Leucothrix mucor DSM 2157: one gene and its partners. The protein of the gene in region 1 interacts with the protein of each later gene in a pairwise test. Links are inferred from orthologs where the notes say so. Each region holds a gene or a part of one and is shown on either strand. Other genes may lie near its edges.

Region 1 (8,225 bases):
TCGCGCATTAGCAAGCTTAATCACCATGGACGCGGCTTCTGCAACCGCCTCTTCCTGATCACTAACGATGTCTGCCAGCAAAACCATTTTAGGCAAATTGCCACGCGCAGCTTTAGGCGTGTACTTTACCGCCCGCACATAGCGCTCATCCAAATGCTCAAGACCGGATAACAATACATTCGGATTGCCATCAAGATAGTTTTTTACCTCAACAATCGCCGGTACCGCTTCATGCAAGTCCGTGCCGTAAAACTCCATACATACCGTACGGATATGATCTGGCATGCGATGCAGGACAAATTCTGCAGAAGTAATCAGGCCATCACAACCTTCTTTCTGAATACCCGGCAAACCGCCCAAAAACTTATTGGTAACGTCTTTACCTAAGCCTTCTTTACGGAAGAATTGGCCTTTAAAGCTCAGAATCTCTGGCTCACCTTTCGGTGTTTTACCATCGTGACCATAGCGGGTAACTTGGAACTCTACCGTTTCCTGATCATGAATTTTGCCCATATTGTGGTTCAGGCGGACGACTTCCAACCACTCGGCATCTGGCGTGACCATTTTCCAGGAAACCAGATTATCCAGCGCAGTTCCCCACATCACGGCCTTCTTACCACCGGCATTCATGGCAACGTTACCACCAATGGTAGAAGCATCCTGCGAGGTAGGGTCAACTGCAAACACTAAGCCATGCATTTGTGCAGCATCAGAAACGCGTCGAGTCACAACACCAGCACCAGCACGAATCACCGAAACCGCACCGCCCGTCTCCGATACGCCTTCACGCTGCGTAATCATACTTAAGCTTTCCAGCTTCTCGGTATTGATCACGGCACTCATTGGATCAAGTGGAATCGCACCACCGGTATAACCGGTTCCGCCACCGCGAGGGATAACCGTTAACCCCATCGCAATACAAGCTTCAACCAGTGCGGCAATTTCTTCTTCAGTGTCTGGAGTCAATACCACGAATGGCATCTCAACGCGCCAGTCGGTTGCATCCGTTACATGCGAGACACGCGCCAGACCATCAAACATGATGTTGTCTTTACGCGTCAGGCTCTTAAAGATGGAGCGCGCTTTTTTACGCAAATCATGGTAATTACTAAACCACTCGCGGAAGTTTTCAACCGAGCGACGACCATGGCTAACCAGCTCTTCAGCATCCTCATTACCATGCGCACGTTCTTGAATACTATCCAAGCGCTGAATCATGGTATCGATCAAGGATTTACGGCGATTCTGGTTTTCCAGCAGGTCATCCTGAATATACGGGTTACGAGTCACCACCCACATATCGCCTAGAATCTCTAGCAACATGTGCGAGGAAATCCCGGTATCCCGACGGGCACGAAGCTTTTCGACCAATTCCCAGGCACGCGACCCGAGTAAGCGAATAACTATTTCGCGGTCAGAAAAAGAAGTGTAGTTGTAAGGAATCTCACGATATGGGTTTGCAATGCTCATAGCTCTGTCAAATGATTACAGGGGCGCATATTGTACCCTGATTAGGAACGGCTTAATATATAATAAGCTGATGGATACCTATGCTGTTAATCGCTTGTTATGGTTAAAAAAAATATAGCATAATCCCCACCGCTCGCAGTGTTTTTACCTTATTAACCCATCCTTTTTGATAGGCGGAATCATTCTTGAAACCTCTGATTATTGCGCACCGTGGTAACAATTTCTCATTTCCTGAAAACTCATTAAACGGCTTACGCTCCAGTTTCGAGCTGGGCTGCATGGCTGTTGAATTCGATATTCAGATGATGGCTGATAAAAACTTAGTCATTCTGCATGACCCAAATACCTTGAGAACCTCGGGACAAGATCACTCAATTTTTGAGCTGACTAAAGAGAAACTGAAAGACCTCAGTATTTATGATCCTAAGCGCTTAGGTGATACACACATTGGTACGCCGCTGAGTCTATTATCGGAGTTTTTTCCGATACTGGAAGAGTTCCCACAAGGGCATGCTTATGTCGAAGTGAAGTATGAGAGCTTAAAGCAATGGGGCCGTCAGGAGCTGCTGGACGAACTACTGCCAATGCTGACGCCTTACGCTAAGCAATGTACCGTTATTTCATTTGATATCAAAGTATTAGAAATGATTCGTGAGCAAAGCGGACTGAGTATTGGTTGGGTATTGAACGAACATGACGAGGCGACCAAGCAAACCGCTGAGATGGTAAAACCTGAGTATCTGATCATTGATCAAGCCGAAATGCCGTTGACTGAAGCGCCTTGGGCTGGCTCATGGAAGTGGATGGTTTACGGTGTTAAGTCTGCGGATCTGGCGTTTCAGCATTACGAGAATGGTGTTGAATACGTGGAAACCGACTTTCTACCAAGACTACTGGCTGACCCACGGCTTAAGCCGGAGTAAGCCAAGTCGCTTTACATATCATCGAAACGATTGCTGGTCAGAAATAGCTTTATCATGCACCAATGATAAAGCGGCCAGACAATCAAGCTACCCAGCAATGACAACCAATACAGCCAAGCCGTTGGGCTATTGCCAGTAAAGCCCAGCACCCACAGATTGACCAGCATGTAGCTACCCAATGCCACTAACAATACTGTCAGCTGGTGCGAGAGTGTGTATACATTCACCCGCAAACGAAGCCGTAGCGTAATAAACACCACTAAGCTCAGCCCCAGTGCATGCTGCCCTAAGCTTGAGTTATACAATACATCCAGCAACAAACCTGCAAACCATGCCAATAAGATACTGACCTTGCGTGGCATGATCAGAGCCCAATGCACCAGCGCCAAAGCCGCCCATTCCGGACGCCATTTATGCATGACATCAGACAGCGGTAGTAATGTCAACGCAAAGGCTAACAAAAAAGAGAGTAAGACTGCGCCGCGAAACCGTAGGATATAACTTTCCATTTAAGGCTTCTCCGCCGTAACCGTTGCTTCGCCAGAGGCTTCTGCGGCTCTTAATACTTTTAAGTGGTTAGAACGCCAGATTAGAATGACCTCACGGGTTTTACTAAAGTCGACCATGGTGCGTGCATTGACCCGCATAAAGGAATCACCGGGGTTATAAGCAACGGATTCCACCATTGCCACCGGAAAGTCTGCCGGAAATAGCTGCCCCAAACCTGAGCTGAAAAACACATCGCCCGATTTAATATCAACATTGGCTTCGATATTCTTTAATTCTAACTGATTGGTATTTCCAGAACCCACCGCAATGGCCCACAAGCCAGTTCGGCTGTTGCGTACCGGAATGGCGTGACGACTATCGGTCAACTGCAAAATCACAGCTGAGCTGGGTGCCACGTGAAACACTTGGCCGTAAATGCTGTTACCCGCTAATACGACCTGCCCACGATAAACGCCATCTTCTGCGCCTTTATCAATAGTGACTGTCTCGCGATGCGCATCACCAGAGACCGATAAAATCTCAGCCAGCATAAAGCGTTCCTGAACAGCAGGCGTCGCATTGAGCTGTTGGCGAAAGCGGATATTTTCCTGAGCAATCGAGTGATATTTTTGATTTCTGGCGGCATAAATTCCCACCAGTGTATTGAGCTTACGATTCTCTTCTAACATCTGATGATGGTCTTTAAAGAAGTCCACCACATAAGCGCCCGTGCGATAGGGTACGTCGACCACTACCTGCACAGGATGCAATACCATACTCAGTGCGGTGCGAATCGGCGACAAGCGCGAGTCGCGATAATCCAGTACAATCATGGCAATAGAAAGCATCACCGCCAGCATAAATTTAACTAGCAGTGAGCTTTCTAATCGATTTTCATATAAGTCGTCGATGTCAGAAATCTCCGGTATACCTAAAAAGCGTGATATCAGTGATACCGGTAAACATTAACCGTATTGAGAGGAGTAATCAGAAGTCCAGAAGTCAAATCCGTCGTCGTCCATACGCTCAAGAATGCGTCCACCACCGCGGGCTACGCAGGTCAACGGATCATCAGCAACCAGTACCGGAATACCCGTTTCTTCCATCAGCAAGCGATCAAGGTCACGCAATAGCGCACCACCACCAGTGAGTACGATTCCGCGATCGGCAACGTCAGCTCCTAGTTCAGGTGGCGTTTGCTCCAGTGCCGTTTTAACCGCACTAACGATTCCGAATAATGGCTCTTGCAGCGCTTCCAGAATTTCATTACTGGTTAGCGTAAAGCTACGAGGTACACCCTCTGACAGGTTGCGGCCTTTAACCGTAATTTCCATCAGCTCCTTACCAGGGTAAGCCGAACCGATTTCGCATTTGATCTGCTCAGCTGTCGCCTCACCGATCAGCATGCCGTAGTTACGACGTACATAACTGATGATCGCATCATCTAAGCGGTCACCACCGATGCGCACCGAAGCAGAGTAAACGATTCCGCGCAGTGACATGATGGCTACTTCAGACGTACCACCACCGATGTCCAGTACCATCGAACCAACTGCTTCATCAATCGGCACACCCGCACCAATTGCAGCTGCCATCGGCTCTTCAACTAAGAATACTTTACGAGCACCTGCGCCCATTGCAGAATCTTTAATCGCACGGCGTTCCACCTGAGTCGCACCACAAGGTACACAAATGACAACACGAGGACGGGGACGTAAAATCCGGCCGCTATCCACTTTACGAATAAAGTGCTGCAGCATTTTTTCGGTATAGGTGAAGTCGGCGATCACGCCATCTTTCATTGGGCGAATGGCGGTAATGTTTGAGGGCGTTCGACCCAACATTTTTTTGGCTTCGATACCAACCGCTTCGATTTTTTTAGGACCACCCGGGCCGCGATCCTGACGGATTGCAACTACAGAGGGCTCATCGAGAACGATCCCCTTTCCGCGCATGTAAATCAGTGTATTGGCTGTTCCCAAATCGATTGAAATATCATTTGAGAATAAACCGGAGAAAAATTTAAACATATAGAAGCCAAATCCATTTTTATTTGTCGTGGCAAAAAACAGCCTTGTTTGAGCAGCATGCAAATGATCAGGTTAAACCGCCAATGCCAGCACATTGGGCAACCGCTTGATCTTATTGTCAGTGTATCACCGAATTATAACTGGATATTTCTTTATCGTTAATGAATAGTTCGTGCTAAATTCACACATATTAATAAATTCCTTTGATTTCCGTCCGGCAAAGCCCAAAAACGTTATGAATCCACTGCTTAACTACAAGACTTTCGGTGACCCCGAAAACAAATCCGCCATTATTTTGCTGCACGGCTTGTTAGGCTCAATGGAAAACTGGCGAAGTCAGGCACAGAAACTCTCCGATCATTATTTCGTCATAACGCCCGATTTACGCAATCACGGTCAATCCCCTCACCTATCCGGTATGCGCTACAAAGATATGGCTGGTGATATTTTGGCATTGGCTGAGCACTTAGGGCTGGAACAGTTTGATCTACTTGGGCATTCCATGGGCGGCAAAGTGGCCATGTATCTGGCCTTACACCACCCTGAAACCATAAATCGACTAATCATTGTTGATATTGCACCCAAGTCCTATCCACTTTGGCACCTGACCGTATTTCGTGCACTGCTCGGTTTGCCGATTGATGAAATCACCTCTCGCAAGCAGGCGAATGATTTACTCGCAGAAGCCATTGAGTCTCCTGCTGAGCGCGCCTTTTTGCTGAAAAACATGCAAACCAGCGATGATGGCGGCTATGAGTGGCGTTGCAATTTGCCCGAAATTACTCGCACTTATTTGAATATCGCTAACTTTAATCCGGCGGCTGATGCAGTTTTTGATAAGCCTTGTATTTTTATTAAAGGCGCACTCTCGCATTACATTGATGCGGACGCGGATTACGACTGCATTCTGCCGCTATTTCCACAAGCCCGGATTCATACACAAGATGGCGCAGGGCATTTGCCACACGTGGAAACACCCGCACCTTTCTTTGCAATGATTAGTGAATTTCTGTCTTTAGCCGCTGAATAAGCGGTTTTAGCAAAACGGCGTTTCGTCTGAAACTACCGTCTATGCCTTGTTAAGCGACCCCACATAGGCATAATTGGGAGCATACCCCAAAATAAAAAAAACAATAAAGAGTGTGCTATGAGATTTCCACGACGATCTAAAATAGTTCTGGTCACTGCTTCGATTCTGATGTTATCAGCCTCTTTGAATGCCAGTGAATTTCCAACGTATCTTGGCGACCCTTATGCGGCGAATGACCGCTATATGCAGTCTAGCTTTGGCCCTGAAGATCAAATGGACTCCTACAGCGCGCCGGAACCAAGCATGCCTTTAGTGCTACGCAGAGGGCTCAGCCAAGCGGCTAGCTATTTGCGCAAGCAGAATCCTAACCTAACCGTTGCTAAGCTTGGCGCCAATATTCCTAATCGAGTGCTCGCTCAAACACTGAACCACCTGCTTAATTGGAACGGCACGATCGAACCGGATTCCCTTCATCAGGAGTTTGACTTAGTCGCCATTTCCAATCATGCCAACACCACCAGCAAATTTACGGGCTATTACACACCGATTATTCAGGCCAGTGCCAAGCCCAGTGCACAGTTTCGCTATCCGATCTATCGCTCACCAATGGCCGGTAGCCTTCGCCTACTCAATCGTGAAGCAATCACTCGGGGCGCACTGAAAAACAAACGACTGGAAATTGCATGGACTAATGATCCGGTCGGTTTGTTTTATATGCAAATCCAAGGCTCTGGCATTTTGCAATATTCTGATGGCCGCCGCACTGCCCTGCACTTTGATGGCTCTAACGAAAAACCTTATCGCAGCATTGCGCGTTATATGCAGCAAAAAGGCTACCTTAAAGGCAATCTCGGGCGTGAGAAAATCCAGCAATGGCTGCACGCCAACCCTAGCCACTTAAAGCAAGTATTGAATTCCAACCCACGCTATGTGTTTTTCCGCCCTGAAGCCAAAGGTGTGCTAACCGCATCTGGCTTGCCTATTATTCCGGGTCATTCGATTGCAGTTGATACTAACTACATTCCCTTTGGTTCAGTTGTATTGGCAGAAGTACCCATTATCAATAGCCGTGGACAACGCCAAGGTGCTGAGTGGAAATTACTTTTGCCTCAAGATCGCGGTGCTGCCATCAAAGGCCCTGGCAGAATGGATATTTATACGGGTAAAGGTGAAGATGCCAGACAGATCGCCAATCAGCTAACTGGCCAAGGCCGAGCTTATATGTTGGTCAAGCGCGGCCAAACTCGATTGAGCCAAGGTCAGGCTCGCTCGCTAAACCTCGCTTCCGCACAATAAATTCATCGTTCAGCGGACCGGTTGAGAATTGAAACCCGACCGCTGAACACCGATGACTTTGCCAAACAATTATCGTACGTTATAAATTCAGCTTGACGGTGTTATACTAATTTCGTTTTAACACCTGTCTCAAACACGGTGCCGTATTGCTGACAATACTTAGAGAGAATTTATAGCGTGAACCTAGTCAAACCATTCTGCCCTGCCCCACGTACGCTGATTAGTAGCGCTGCGTTGATGTTGTCTTGCGGCAGCTTACAGGCTGCAGAGACGGCGGTTTCTCTGAATTCTAATGTGGGTATTGCGGTTGCTGCTATTTCTGGCGCAGCGCTAGTGACGGCTATCTGGGCCATGTTGCTTGGTCGGCAGTCGATGAAAAAAGACCGCGACTTTGTTACCACCCTGAAGAAAAATATTGTGCGTGATCAGCGAAGCATTGATAAAGCCATGCGCATGATTCAGACCAGCGAAGAGCGCGCTGCTAAAGTAGTCGATAAACTGGTCTATCAAAACAATGCACTCACAAGTAAGCAGCATCAAGCATGGATGAGTGCTGAAAAAATTCAGGATTTATCGGAGCATGCTGAAGAAATCGAAGCTGATTTACAGCGTCGTAGTGAAGCCTTAGAGCGACGCATTGAGCAGGCTCAGCATGTGTGGAATGAGCGCCTGAATGAAACGGAAAGTACGGTGCTGAGAGTTGAGCAAGAGTTACGGGATGGTTTAAACCACCTTGAAACCGGCATTAAGCGCGTTCAGCAACAAGATGCACACTCTTATCAACTAGCTCAGCACATTACGGCTCAACATAATCTCCAACTGCAAAATCTGGAAATGAATAATGAGCTTTCAGAACGTGTGCGGAATAATCTGAATACCACCCTGAAAGAATCCACTCACCTGCTCGACCATTTGCGGGAGCATCAAGGCAAAGCTGAAGATGCCTACCAGAAGTACATGGGTAGTATTGAACAGTACGAAGATGAC
Region 2 (3,646 bases), 2.6 Mb from region 1 along the record:
GCAAGGCGCATTAGAATTGATTCAGATGCCGTATACTGGCTGTGGGGTTATGTCTTCAGCCATCAGCATGAATAAGCTGATGACTAAACGGTTTTGGCTAGGCTGCGGATTAAAAACACCTGCATTTATGATCTTGCAGGATGATACAGACTTTGATGCCGTGGTTGCTGAGTTAGGCTTGCCGCTCATTGTAAAGCCGGCCGATGAAGGTTCTAGCGTTGGGATGAGCAAGGTAACGAGTGCTGAGCAGTTGCCACTCGCGTATCAGGAAGCCCGCAAACATGATTCTGCTGTGTTTGTAGAGCAATGGGTGACTGGCAAAGAATATACGATTGCCATTGTCGGTGGTCAGGTATTGCCGGTGATTCGCGTTGAAACCGATAGCGCGTTTTACGATTACGAAGCGAAATACAAGTCAGATGATACTCGTTATTTCTGCCCTTGCGGTTTAGATCCGGAAGCCGAAGCGGAAATGCAGGCACTAGCAAAACAAGCTTTTGATGTATTGGGCACTTCTGGCTGGGGTCGGATTGATCTCATGCAGGATGAACAGGGACAGGCTTGGTTAATTGAGTTGAATACCGTTCCGGGCATGACGAGTCACTCATTAGTGCCAAAAGCAGCGAAGGCGGCGGGCATTAGTTTTGAAGACTTAGTGGTCAAAATTTTGGAGACATCAGAGTAAGCATATGGCAACTCAGGCGACAAAAAAGAAACGGCCACAGGCAACCCGAAAGCGAGGCGCTAAGCAGCCGCTATCGTCTCGTTTTAAGCCAGGCGTTTCGTTAAACCTGAATTGGGGGCGCGTTTCGGCAGTTTTATTCATGTTAGCGCCTTTATTACTGATAACTGCTGCATATATCTGGATTAATCGGCCGGAAAATCTTACGATTCGCGCAATCGAAGTCACTGGCGAATTGAAGTACCTGAAGCAGGAAGATTTGCAGCCAATTATTCAGCCGTTTGTATCCACCAATTTGTTTTTGCTGGATGCCAAGTCGCTGGAAACTGAGCTGGAATTTAGCCCTTGGGTGTACTCCGCTTCGATGACAAAACTGTGGCCAGACAAGCTACGGATAAAGATTCATGAAGAGCGGCCGATCGCGTTTTGGGGCGCAGATAGCATGCTAAATGAGTTCGGCGAGATCATTGATGCCGAACTACCTGAGAAAATAGGCCAGTTACCTGTTCTTTATAGTCCGGAAGACAAGGGGCGCGGTATGGTAGAGAACTACCTGAGAGTGCAACAGTGGACCCGGGAGTTTCCAACGCCGATAGCAGAGTTCCGCGAGGATGCGCGTGGCTCATGGCAGCTGAAACTTGAGAACGGATTGATTGTGAACATAGGGCGTGAAAAGCAGGAAAAGCGTTTGCGTCGTTTTGTCGTTGGATATCAACGTGAGTTAGCGGATCAGATCGATAAGATTCACACCGTGGACTTACGTTATACCAACGGTTTTGCAGTGAAATGGAAAAGTGACTGGCAATTGAAGCAGGAAGCCAGCAAGAAAAAGGGGTAGTACACCGCATGTCACGTAACGATGGAACAAATATGGTTGTCGCTTTGGATATTGGTACATCCAAAGTGGTCGCGCTGATTGGCGAAGTGTCTGCCAGCGGAGAGATTGAGATTGTCGGCATCGGCAAAACACCGGCACGCGGAATGAAAAAAGGCGTGGTGGTGAATATCGAGTCCACGATTGAATCAATCAACCGTGCGGTGGATGAAGCTGAGCTAATGGCTGGCGTGAACATCAACTCTGTGTTTGCCGGGATTGCAGGAAGCCACATTAGCAGCCTGAATTCACACGGTATCGTAGCGATTCGTGATAAAGAAGTGACTGATGCGGATTTAGAGCGCGTAATGGATGCGGCCCGTGCTGTTGCCATTCCAGCCGATCAGCGGATTTTGCATGTGCTGCCGCAAGAATATGTCATCGATGATCAGGATGGTATCCGTGATCCGGTGGGCATGGCTGGTGTGCGTTTAGAAGCCCGTGTGCATTTGGTGACTGGCGCTCAAAGTGCGGCACAAAATATTATTAAATGCGTTGAGCGTTGTGGTTTAGACGTAGACGATTTGATTCTGGAGCAAGTGGCATCAAGCTATGCGGTTCTGGAAGATGATGAGAAAGAATTAGGTGTGTGTCTGGTCGATATCGGCGGCGGCACCAGTGACATTGCGGTATTCCTGAATGGTGCGATTCAGCATACGGCGGTTATCCCGATTGCGGGAGATCAGGTCACCAATGATATTGCGGTTGCTGTGCGTACACCGACACAGTTCGCAGAGCAGTTAAAGATTCAGCACGGCAGCGCATTGCGTCAGCTGATTACTGAAGAAGAGATTATTGAGGTGCCGGGAGTCGGTGAGCGTGAGCCACGCACATTATCAACCCAAACTCTGGCATCTGTGATTGAACCCCGTTATGAGGAGCTGTTTTCATTGATTCTCGCGGAGCTACGTCGCAGCGGTTATGCCGAGCGTCTTGGTGGCGGTATCGTATTGACTGGTGGTTCATCAAAAATTCTGGGAGCAGTGGAGCTAGCGGAAGAGATTTTCCACATGCCAGTGCGCCTTGGATCACCCCGACGGGTGGGCGGCTTGAAAGGGGAAGTTGACAATCCAATTCATTCAACAGGTGTTGGATTGCTAATCTACGGCGCAAAACAAATGGCGGCCGGGACCGGGAGGGCTTATGTCTCGGGTACCTCTGTTAGTGTTTGGGAACGAATGAAAAATTGGTTTCAGGGAAATCTCTGATTTTTCTTGCGTTGCAATAAACCCGAATTCGATAGTTCGGGATTAATAAATTAGTCACATTGAATTGTTAGTACAAAGGATTATAAAAGGAGAATAGCATGTTTCAGATTATGGATGCAGATGGTCAAAGTGCGGTAATTAAAGTCGTTGGAGTCGGCGGCGGTGGCGGAAACGCTGTCCAGAACATGGTTGACTCCGGTATTGAAGGTGTTGAGTTTATCTGTGCCAATACAGATGCTCAGGCTCTGGAAGGCTCAGGTGTAGAGACTCTGATCCAGTTAGGACACTCACTGACTAAAGGTTTGGGTGCAGGCGCAAATCCTGATATCGGCCGTGAAGCGGCTCTGGAAGATCGCGAGCGCATTAAAGAGCTAATCGCGGGTACTGACATGCTATTCATCACTGCGGGTATGGGTGGTGGAACCGGTACTGGTGCAGCACCGGTTGTTGCTGAGCTGGCACGTGAGCTGGGTATTTTGACCGTTGCGGTTGTGACTAAGCCGTTCCCATTTGAAGGCCCACGCCGCATGAAAATGGCTGAAGCCGGAATCGCGGAACTGTCTAAGAGTGTTGACTCACTGATTACCATTCCAAATGGTAAGCTGCTGACGTCTCTAGGTAAAAACATCACGTTACTGGATGCGTTCAAAGCAGCGAATAACGTATTGTTAGGCGCGGTACAGGGTATTGCAGAACTGATTACCCGTCCTGGTCTGATCAACGTGGATTTCGCGGACGTTCGCACTGTAATGAATGGCATGGGCTTATCCATGATGGGTACTGGTTCTGCCAGCGGTGAAGAGCGTGCCACTAAGGCAGCTAAAGCGGCGATCTCTAGCCCATTGCTGGATGATATCGATCTGAATGGCGCGCGCGGTATTC
Region 3 (8,127 bases), 2.6 Mb from region 1 along the record:
TTAAATGCGTTGAGCGTTGTGGTTTAGACGTAGACGATTTGATTCTGGAGCAAGTGGCATCAAGCTATGCGGTTCTGGAAGATGATGAGAAAGAATTAGGTGTGTGTCTGGTCGATATCGGCGGCGGCACCAGTGACATTGCGGTATTCCTGAATGGTGCGATTCAGCATACGGCGGTTATCCCGATTGCGGGAGATCAGGTCACCAATGATATTGCGGTTGCTGTGCGTACACCGACACAGTTCGCAGAGCAGTTAAAGATTCAGCACGGCAGCGCATTGCGTCAGCTGATTACTGAAGAAGAGATTATTGAGGTGCCGGGAGTCGGTGAGCGTGAGCCACGCACATTATCAACCCAAACTCTGGCATCTGTGATTGAACCCCGTTATGAGGAGCTGTTTTCATTGATTCTCGCGGAGCTACGTCGCAGCGGTTATGCCGAGCGTCTTGGTGGCGGTATCGTATTGACTGGTGGTTCATCAAAAATTCTGGGAGCAGTGGAGCTAGCGGAAGAGATTTTCCACATGCCAGTGCGCCTTGGATCACCCCGACGGGTGGGCGGCTTGAAAGGGGAAGTTGACAATCCAATTCATTCAACAGGTGTTGGATTGCTAATCTACGGCGCAAAACAAATGGCGGCCGGGACCGGGAGGGCTTATGTCTCGGGTACCTCTGTTAGTGTTTGGGAACGAATGAAAAATTGGTTTCAGGGAAATCTCTGATTTTTCTTGCGTTGCAATAAACCCGAATTCGATAGTTCGGGATTAATAAATTAGTCACATTGAATTGTTAGTACAAAGGATTATAAAAGGAGAATAGCATGTTTCAGATTATGGATGCAGATGGTCAAAGTGCGGTAATTAAAGTCGTTGGAGTCGGCGGCGGTGGCGGAAACGCTGTCCAGAACATGGTTGACTCCGGTATTGAAGGTGTTGAGTTTATCTGTGCCAATACAGATGCTCAGGCTCTGGAAGGCTCAGGTGTAGAGACTCTGATCCAGTTAGGACACTCACTGACTAAAGGTTTGGGTGCAGGCGCAAATCCTGATATCGGCCGTGAAGCGGCTCTGGAAGATCGCGAGCGCATTAAAGAGCTAATCGCGGGTACTGACATGCTATTCATCACTGCGGGTATGGGTGGTGGAACCGGTACTGGTGCAGCACCGGTTGTTGCTGAGCTGGCACGTGAGCTGGGTATTTTGACCGTTGCGGTTGTGACTAAGCCGTTCCCATTTGAAGGCCCACGCCGCATGAAAATGGCTGAAGCCGGAATCGCGGAACTGTCTAAGAGTGTTGACTCACTGATTACCATTCCAAATGGTAAGCTGCTGACGTCTCTAGGTAAAAACATCACGTTACTGGATGCGTTCAAAGCAGCGAATAACGTATTGTTAGGCGCGGTACAGGGTATTGCAGAACTGATTACCCGTCCTGGTCTGATCAACGTGGATTTCGCGGACGTTCGCACTGTAATGAATGGCATGGGCTTATCCATGATGGGTACTGGTTCTGCCAGCGGTGAAGAGCGTGCCACTAAGGCAGCTAAAGCGGCGATCTCTAGCCCATTGCTGGATGATATCGATCTGAATGGCGCGCGCGGTATTCTGGTTAACATCACAGCTGGCTTGGATATGGGTATCCATGAGTTTGAAGAAGTGGGTAGCGCAATCCGTGAGTTTGCTTCCGATGAAGCGACTGTGGTAGTTGGTACGGTTATTGATCCTGAGATGACTGATGAGATCCGCGTAACGATCGTGGTAACTGGTCTTGATGGTGCAAACCCAGCAACGACTAGCGATGCTCCAGCACGCCCTGCAACCACTCGCTTACGTCCTGTTCAAATCGAGCAGACACAGCGTAAAGTCGCTGGTAGCGATGTAAACCCTAGCGCCGACACTAGCAAAACTGCTAAGTCAGGCAGTGACAAGAACTACCTGGATATCCCAGCGTTCTTGCGCAATCAGGCTGACTAGTTTAATTAGCGCCTGAAGAAAAAATATCTATTCTCTGTTTCCGCTGTCGACTGGTTCGGCAGCGGTCCTTTTTCGGAGTGTTTATGCCAAGCTTTGAAGTGAGTACACAGTGGGTGGTTATTCTTGGGCTGGTGTCGCTGGCGACCTTTGTGTTGACCTTGCTACTAGTGCCATTGATTGTGATACGTATTCCGGAAGATTACTTCAGGGATAGTTATCGGCATAAAAGCCAGTGGTCGGAGTATCATCCGGTCTTACGGTTTTGCTTACTGATATTAAAGAATATGTTGGGAGTGATACTGCTAATTATGGGAATACTGATGCTGGTATTGCCGGGGCAGGGGATTCTGACGATTCTATTTGGTATTGCTTTAATGAATTTTCCCGGAAAATTCAAATTGGAGCGACGACTGATTTCTTATTCTAAGGTCCTAAGTTCGATAAACTGGATCAGAAAGAAAGCCAATCGTGCCCCAATTCAAGTTGATTAATCCAATGGGTAGTCATCTTCGAATACATCTTTAAGCTTTCTCTCTAAAGCTTTACGTTCAAGGTAGTCTTCAATATTACGGCGTAGCACATGCGGCTTCTGTGGCTCTGCGTGCTCTTTAGATTCGCCTTCGATTAGGTGAATGTTATTCTTATGCGCGACAAACATATCATCTAAGATTTTTTTGGTATTCATCATATTGTGGTACTCACTTGTTAGGAGATTATTATTTTTGTTGTGCCCTAACGCTTTAGCTGTTTGGCTTAAAGCGCTTCTTACTGGTGAATACGACCGATTATCAGGAATAGCAGCTGAATCATAACTGACTCAGCCTTACCGTTGGTCGGAAAAACTTAATGGTCTAGCGATTCAATCAATGCAGAAGCATCGTCGTGACTGAAGGTTTCCTGATCGGTATTTCTCAATGTGCCACCTAATTCTTCCGCCACCATTTGCGTCGTAGAGATCAAAATCTCAATGGCGTCAATGTCATCAATTGGGCTAGGCAGCTGCATCATGATAGATAGGCCGGGTGTCTCAGAGCCCTTTAAATCCGCTGGACTTAAGGTCCAAGGCTTGATGCCATTAGCAACGGTGAACAGGTTCGCGGGTACCCCATTATCTTCAACCGGATAGTGATATAAATCCATATCGCCAAAGCGCAATTGATACTGTGGCAACACTTCGCTGATCTTATCGCCAGACAGTGTTTTACCTTCCTCTGCCGCAATAAATAATACGACCTGACGGGGCGTAACAGCCTGCTTACGCGGTCTTGCGAGGATAGTTTCCTCAACCACAACCGGCGTTGAGCCATCGGTCGCTGGCAGATCCTGCATCACTGATGAAGTCGTCTTCCCAAAATCATCATTGATCTTAGGCACTACGCCATCACTTTGTTTTGGAAACTTATTCTGTGAAATACGTCCCATAATATACAAGGCGATCATCACGATGATCCCCGCGACGGTGATCAGAATACTAACTATGTCCATTGTGTTTTCCTTGGCAAAAACAATTGCTTACGGCTACTCATCTATCATCCGTGCCGCTTCATTTACATCGACCGCTACCATACGCGACACACCCGGTTCACGCATGGTAACCCCAACCAAATTCTCCGCCATTTCCATGGTAGATTTATTATGAGTTATAAAGATGAATTGTACCCGTTTCGACATGTGTCTTACCAGCTCGCAGAAACGCCCGACGTTCGCTTCATCCAGTGGCGCGTCCACCTCATCCAGCATACAAAACGGTGCAGGGTTTAATTCAAAGATCGCAAAGACCATCGCCACTGCCGTTAAGGCCTTCTCACCACCCGACATAAGTTGGATACTGCTCAAACGCTTTCCCGGTGGGCGAGCCATGATTGAGATGCCGGTAGTTAACAGGTCATCGCCAGTCATTTCCAGGTGTGCTTCACCGCCGCCAAACAAGCGTGGGAACATCTCCTGAATGCGCACATTCACCTTCTCAAAGGTTTCTTTGAAGCGACCGCGGGTATCCCTATCAATTTTACGAATGGCGCTCTCTAGCGTCGCCATAGCCTCTGCCAGGTCGGCATGTTGCTCGTCCAGATAGGTCTTTCGCTCATTTTGCGATTCATATTCTTCAATCGCGGCCAGATTGATCGCTCCTAAGCGCTGAATTTTCTGGCGAATATCCTGTAATTGTTCCTGATGCGATGAAATCTGAGCGCTTAGATCCATTTCATGCTGCAGCATTTGAGGATCAAATTCGGTTTCGGCCAACTGTTCCAGCAAGGTTTCTTCACGAACATTGACTGTTTGCCAGTGCAGCCTTAGTTTTTCGATTTTTTCGCGTTGAGTCTGAACAATGGCTTCAGCTTGCGCACGTGCTTGTTCATGCTCACGAATTTTCTGATCAATATCGGACAGCGCTTTGCGAGCATCCGTCAATGCAACTTCACTGACCTTACGTTGCTCAAGCGCTTGCTCTAATTGTTCTTGCAGGCTTGCGATCAGTGCATCATCCAACTGGGTATCAGTATGGCTTAGCTTACGTGCTTGCAACGACTCAATCTGGTAGTGAACTCGTTCGATCTGCGACTGACTGTTTTGGCAACCACTGCGTTGCGTTTCAATCTGAATTTGTAGCGCTTGGTATTGGTCGCGGTTCAGCTGAAATTGCTGACGGGCATCACTTAAAGCTTGTTCTAGTGGATGTTGCTGTTCTCTTAATAGCTCAAGATTTTCAGTGAGTTGCTCGATACTTGCTTGTGCCAGTGCCAGCGACTCTTCTGATTCTAATAATTGCGCGGTGTCAGCTTCTTGCTGCTGATTAAGTTCGGTCGTTTCTTCCGTTAAGCGCGCGGCAAATTGTGCCTGCTGTACTTGCTGCTGCTCCAGGCCGCGAGCACGCGCATTCACTTCACTTTCTTCGCGATGCAATTGCTGCTGTTGCTGTTGCTGTAACTTTAGCTGGCTTTGGGACTGCTCGGCCAGCTCCTGAAGTGCTTCAAGCGCCATTTCAGTGTGCTTGAGCTGTTGCTCATCTTTTGCGATGCTGGCTTGCAGCTCTTCAATGCTTTTCTGGCGAGCAATCACACCTTCTTGTTCGCGCTCAGAGCCCGGTAGGCGCACCCAGTTTGTTCCGTAGCAGCTGCCATCCGCAGTGATTAGGCGTTCACCTGCCTTGAGGTTGGATTGGCGGCTGAGCGCATCCTGATGATCTGTAGCGCAGTAAACTAATGCCAGCAGCGGCTTGAGTTGAGTAGGGGAGAGAACCTGCTGCGCCAAGCTATCTTTTGAATAGGTATGATTATCTGAGTTGGCATTGCCTGCCAGTAAAAGCTCTATTGCATGTGCCGGTGCTGTACTAATCAGGTGTTCGAGCCGCTGATCTGCGGGGAGTTGCAAAGCTTCCAGTGTTGGGCCTAATAAGCTTTCAACGGCATTTTCCCAGCCGGCATTGACTTTAATTTCTTCAGCCAGTCGTGGCAGTTGATCAAGATGGTGTTCTGTCAGCCATTGATTCAAGGCTGTTTTATCTTTACCTAAGCCCGCCTGCTGCAAGGTTTCCAGCGAGCTTAAACGCCCACGGGCGCTTTGTAATGAGCCGCGTAATTCATTCAGTTGTTGCTGTTCTTCTCGCTGCTCTTCTTGCTGTTTTTGCAGGGTGGCTTGCGTCGTACTGAGCGTGGCTTCGGTTTCTTCCAGCTTAGCGGCCAGTTGTAACTGATGCTCACGGACTAGCTCAATCTTTTCAGCTTGTTCGCTCTGATCACCTTGCTCGGCATGCTGCTGTTCAAGGCGCAGTAAGCGTTGCTGGTTACGGCTAATTTGTTGCTGTAATTGCTGAATTCGGCTGCTTTCAACACTGCTCTGGCGTGTTGGCTCAGCAAGTTGTTGCTGTCCAAGGGTCCATTGTTGTTTCCACTCATTGAGGGCTTGTTCAGCGACATCCAGCGCTTCTTGCTGAGTTTCTTGCATGGCCAGCATTTCTTCGGCCTTTGGCTCCAGCAATTCCAGCTCTGTTTGTGCTTGTAACAGCCGCTCCTCGTCATGTTGCAAGTGCATGCGGGCGTTTAACAGCTCTTGTTCGAGTTGCTCACGCTGCTGCTTGTCGCGTTGGACGATTTCGTGCTGATGACGAATTTGCTGTTCCAGCTGAGAAACCTGAGCACCGGATTCATACACACCAGCCTGTACCTGATTAAATTCGGCATTGGCTTCGGTTTGGCGGCTGCGATGAGCTTCCAGCTGTGTTTCAATCGAGCGTTGCTGTTTCAGGTGATCCTGATGCTTTTCCGCTTCGGTATTAATTTGTTCTTGCTGAGCTTGCAGCTCTTTTTGCACGGCTTGCAGTTGCAGATACAACAGTTCAGCGGCTAAGCGACGCTCAGTTTGTTTAAAGTCTTTAAAGCGTTCAGCGGCGCTGGCTTGACGTTTCAGGGTGCCGAGCTGTTTATCAATCTCTTCGCGCAGGTCATTCAGACGATCCAGATTGTCGCGGGTGCCACGAATGCGGGTCTCGGTTTCTTTACGGCGCTCTTTATATTTTGAAATACCGGCCGCTTCTTCGATATAAACGCGCAGCTCTTCAGGCTTAGCTTCGATCAGGCGGGAAATCATGCCCTGTTCGATAATGGCGTAACTGCGAGGACCTAAGCCGGTACCTAGGAAGATATCGGTAATGTCACGACGACGGCAGCGTGTACCATTTAGAAAGTATTTGGATTGTCCGTCGCGGCTCAGTAAGCGCTTGATAGCAATTTCAGAGAACTGGGAATATTCACCGCCTAGCGTGCCATCACTATTATCAAATACTAGTTCGATACTGGCTTGGCCGACTTTTTTGCGAGTGGAGGAGCCGTTGAATATGACGTCTTCCATCGAGGCGCCACGCAGGTTTTTAGCGGATGATTCGCCCATTACCCAGCGCACAGCGTCGATCGTATTGGATTTTCCGCAACCATTCGGGCCGACAATCGCGGTCAGATTGCTCCGCATTTCAATGGTCGTTGGGTCTACGAAAGATTTAAATCCAGACAGTTTGATCTTGCTAAGACGCATAAGAAAAAGGGATCGACCATTGTTGTGATTATCGTGGGGGGCCAATAATAAGTAAGGTGCAGCGTATTTGCACGAAAAAATTAAAAAACGGCATTCAACCCATGCGCTAGATACACTATCATACGCCATTCATTTCTAACGATGTAGCCAACCATGCTGATTATCCCCGGTGGCCGAGCCTTTTCCGACTTTATCCAAGCTAAGCTGTTGAAAAACTTACAGCGTGAAGTGCCAGAGGTACGAGCAGTCCATGCCCGTTATCAGCACTTTGCCGATCTTAGCCGTACTTTAACCGAACAAGAAGCTGAACGCCTTGAACACGTGTTGCGCTATGGTGAGGAGCAGGATACTGCTCAACCCGCTGGCGAGTTGTTTTTAGTGGCGCCACGCCAAGGCACTATCTCGCCTTGGTCGAGTAAAGCGACTGATATTTTGCACAACTGCGATCTAACAGCGGTGATTCGGGTAGAGCGTGCGACCGCGTACTACGTTGAATACAGTGCTTCTGTTTCTGCTGAGCAGAAAACACTGATCGCTGCACAATTGCATGATCGCATGATGGAGACGGTATTGCCGGATCTGGACAGCGTTGAAGGTTTGTTCAGCCATGCAGAACCTGCACCCTTGCGTTATGTTGAATTGGGCGCTAACCCAGTCGGCGCATTGCAGGAAGCTAATATTGAGTTGGGTCTTGCCTTATCTGCTGATGAGATTGAGTATCTGGCGGATAACTACGCGGCGCTTAAGCGTAATCCAACCGATGTTGAATTGATGATGTTTGCGCAGGCCAACTCTGAGCATTGTCGTCATAAAATCTTCAATGCCGATTGGGTGATTGATGATCAGCCGCAGACGCAAACACTGTTCGGCATGATTCGCAATACCTATAAGCATTCACCGGAAGGCGTATTAACCGCTTACAGCGATAACTCCTCAGTGATTGAAGGACCAGCGGCGAGTCGTTTCTTCCCGTCCAGCGATGGTCATGCTTACGAGCACCACAATGAAGCGGTGCACATGCTGATGAAGGTGGAAACTCATAACCACCCAACGGCCATTTCGCCATTCCCCGGTGCCGCGACTGGCTCTGGTGGTGAGATTCGTGATGAGGGCGCAACCGGTAACGG

Evidence for each region.
Region 2: the proteins of LEUMU_RS0113740 (region 1) and ftsA interact in binary tests that used the Escherichia coli proteins (3 or more experiments, as listed by UniProt). The link is inferred for Leucothrix mucor DSM 2157 from one-to-one orthologs.
Region 3: the proteins of LEUMU_RS0113740 (region 1) and ftsZ interact in binary tests that used the Escherichia coli proteins (3 or more experiments, as listed by UniProt). The link is inferred for Leucothrix mucor DSM 2157 from one-to-one orthologs.

The regions. Positions count from the first base shown.
Region 1 is NZ_ATTE01000001.1:3,036,989-3,045,213, forward strand. The notes cover bases 2,881-5,874. They hold LEUMU_RS0113740 (rod shape-determining protein), read right to left. Parts: upstream 4,913-5,874; coding sequence 3,848-4,912; downstream 2,881-3,847. Other genes in these bases: mreD (rod shape-determining protein MreD), read right to left, coding at 2,881-2,902; mreC (rod shape-determining protein MreC), read right to left, coding at 2,903-3,832; LEUMU_RS0113745 (alpha/beta fold hydrolase), read left to right, coding at 5,148-5,874. Also shown: LEUMU_RS0113720 (DUF3683 domain-containing protein), read right to left, coding at 1-1,470; LEUMU_RS0113725 (glycerophosphodiester phosphodiesterase family protein), read left to right, coding at 1,656-2,393; more of mreD, read right to left, coding at 2,405-2,880; more of LEUMU_RS0113745, read left to right, coding at 5,875-5,942; LEUMU_RS28105 (MltA domain-containing protein), read left to right, coding at 6,060-7,238; LEUMU_RS0113755 (coiled-coil domain-containing protein), read left to right, coding at 7,416-8,225. UniProt on the Escherichia coli protein: Forms membrane-associated dynamic filaments that are essential for cell shape determination. Acts by regulating cell wall synthesis and cell elongation, and thus cell shape.
Region 2 is NZ_ATTE01000001.1:479,918-483,563, forward strand. Bases 691-3,646 are described here. They hold ftsA (cell division protein FtsA), read left to right. Parts: upstream 691-1,528; coding sequence 1,529-2,764; downstream 2,765-3,646. Other genes in these bases: LEUMU_RS29275 (hypothetical protein), read right to left, coding at 698-826; LEUMU_RS24245 (cell division protein FtsQ/DivIB), read left to right, coding at 825-1,520; ftsZ (cell division protein FtsZ), read left to right, coding at 2,863-3,646. Outside these bases: LEUMU_RS0102090 (D-alanine--D-alanine ligase), read left to right, coding at 1-685. UniProt on the Escherichia coli protein: Essential cell division protein that assists in the assembly of the Z ring. May serve as the principal membrane anchor for the Z ring.
Region 3 is NZ_ATTE01000001.1:481,960-490,086, forward strand. What follows is about bases 1-2,896. They hold ftsZ (cell division protein FtsZ), read left to right. Parts: upstream 1-820; coding sequence 821-1,972; downstream 1,973-2,896. Other genes in these bases: ftsA (cell division protein FtsA), read left to right, coding at 1-722; LEUMU_RS0102110 (PGPGW domain-containing protein), read left to right, coding at 2,056-2,463; LEUMU_RS0102115 (PA3496 family putative envelope integrity protein), read right to left, coding at 2,460-2,660; LEUMU_RS0102120 (cell division protein ZipA C-terminal FtsZ-binding domain-containing protein), read right to left, coding at 2,816-2,896. In the rest of the region: more of LEUMU_RS0102120, read right to left, coding at 2,897-3,457; chromosome segregation protein SMC, read right to left, coding at 3,491-7,000; purL (phosphoribosylformylglycinamidine synthase), read left to right, coding at 7,154-8,127. UniProt on the Escherichia coli protein: Essential cell division protein that forms a contractile ring structure (Z ring) at the future cell division site. The regulation of the ring assembly controls the timing and the location of cell division.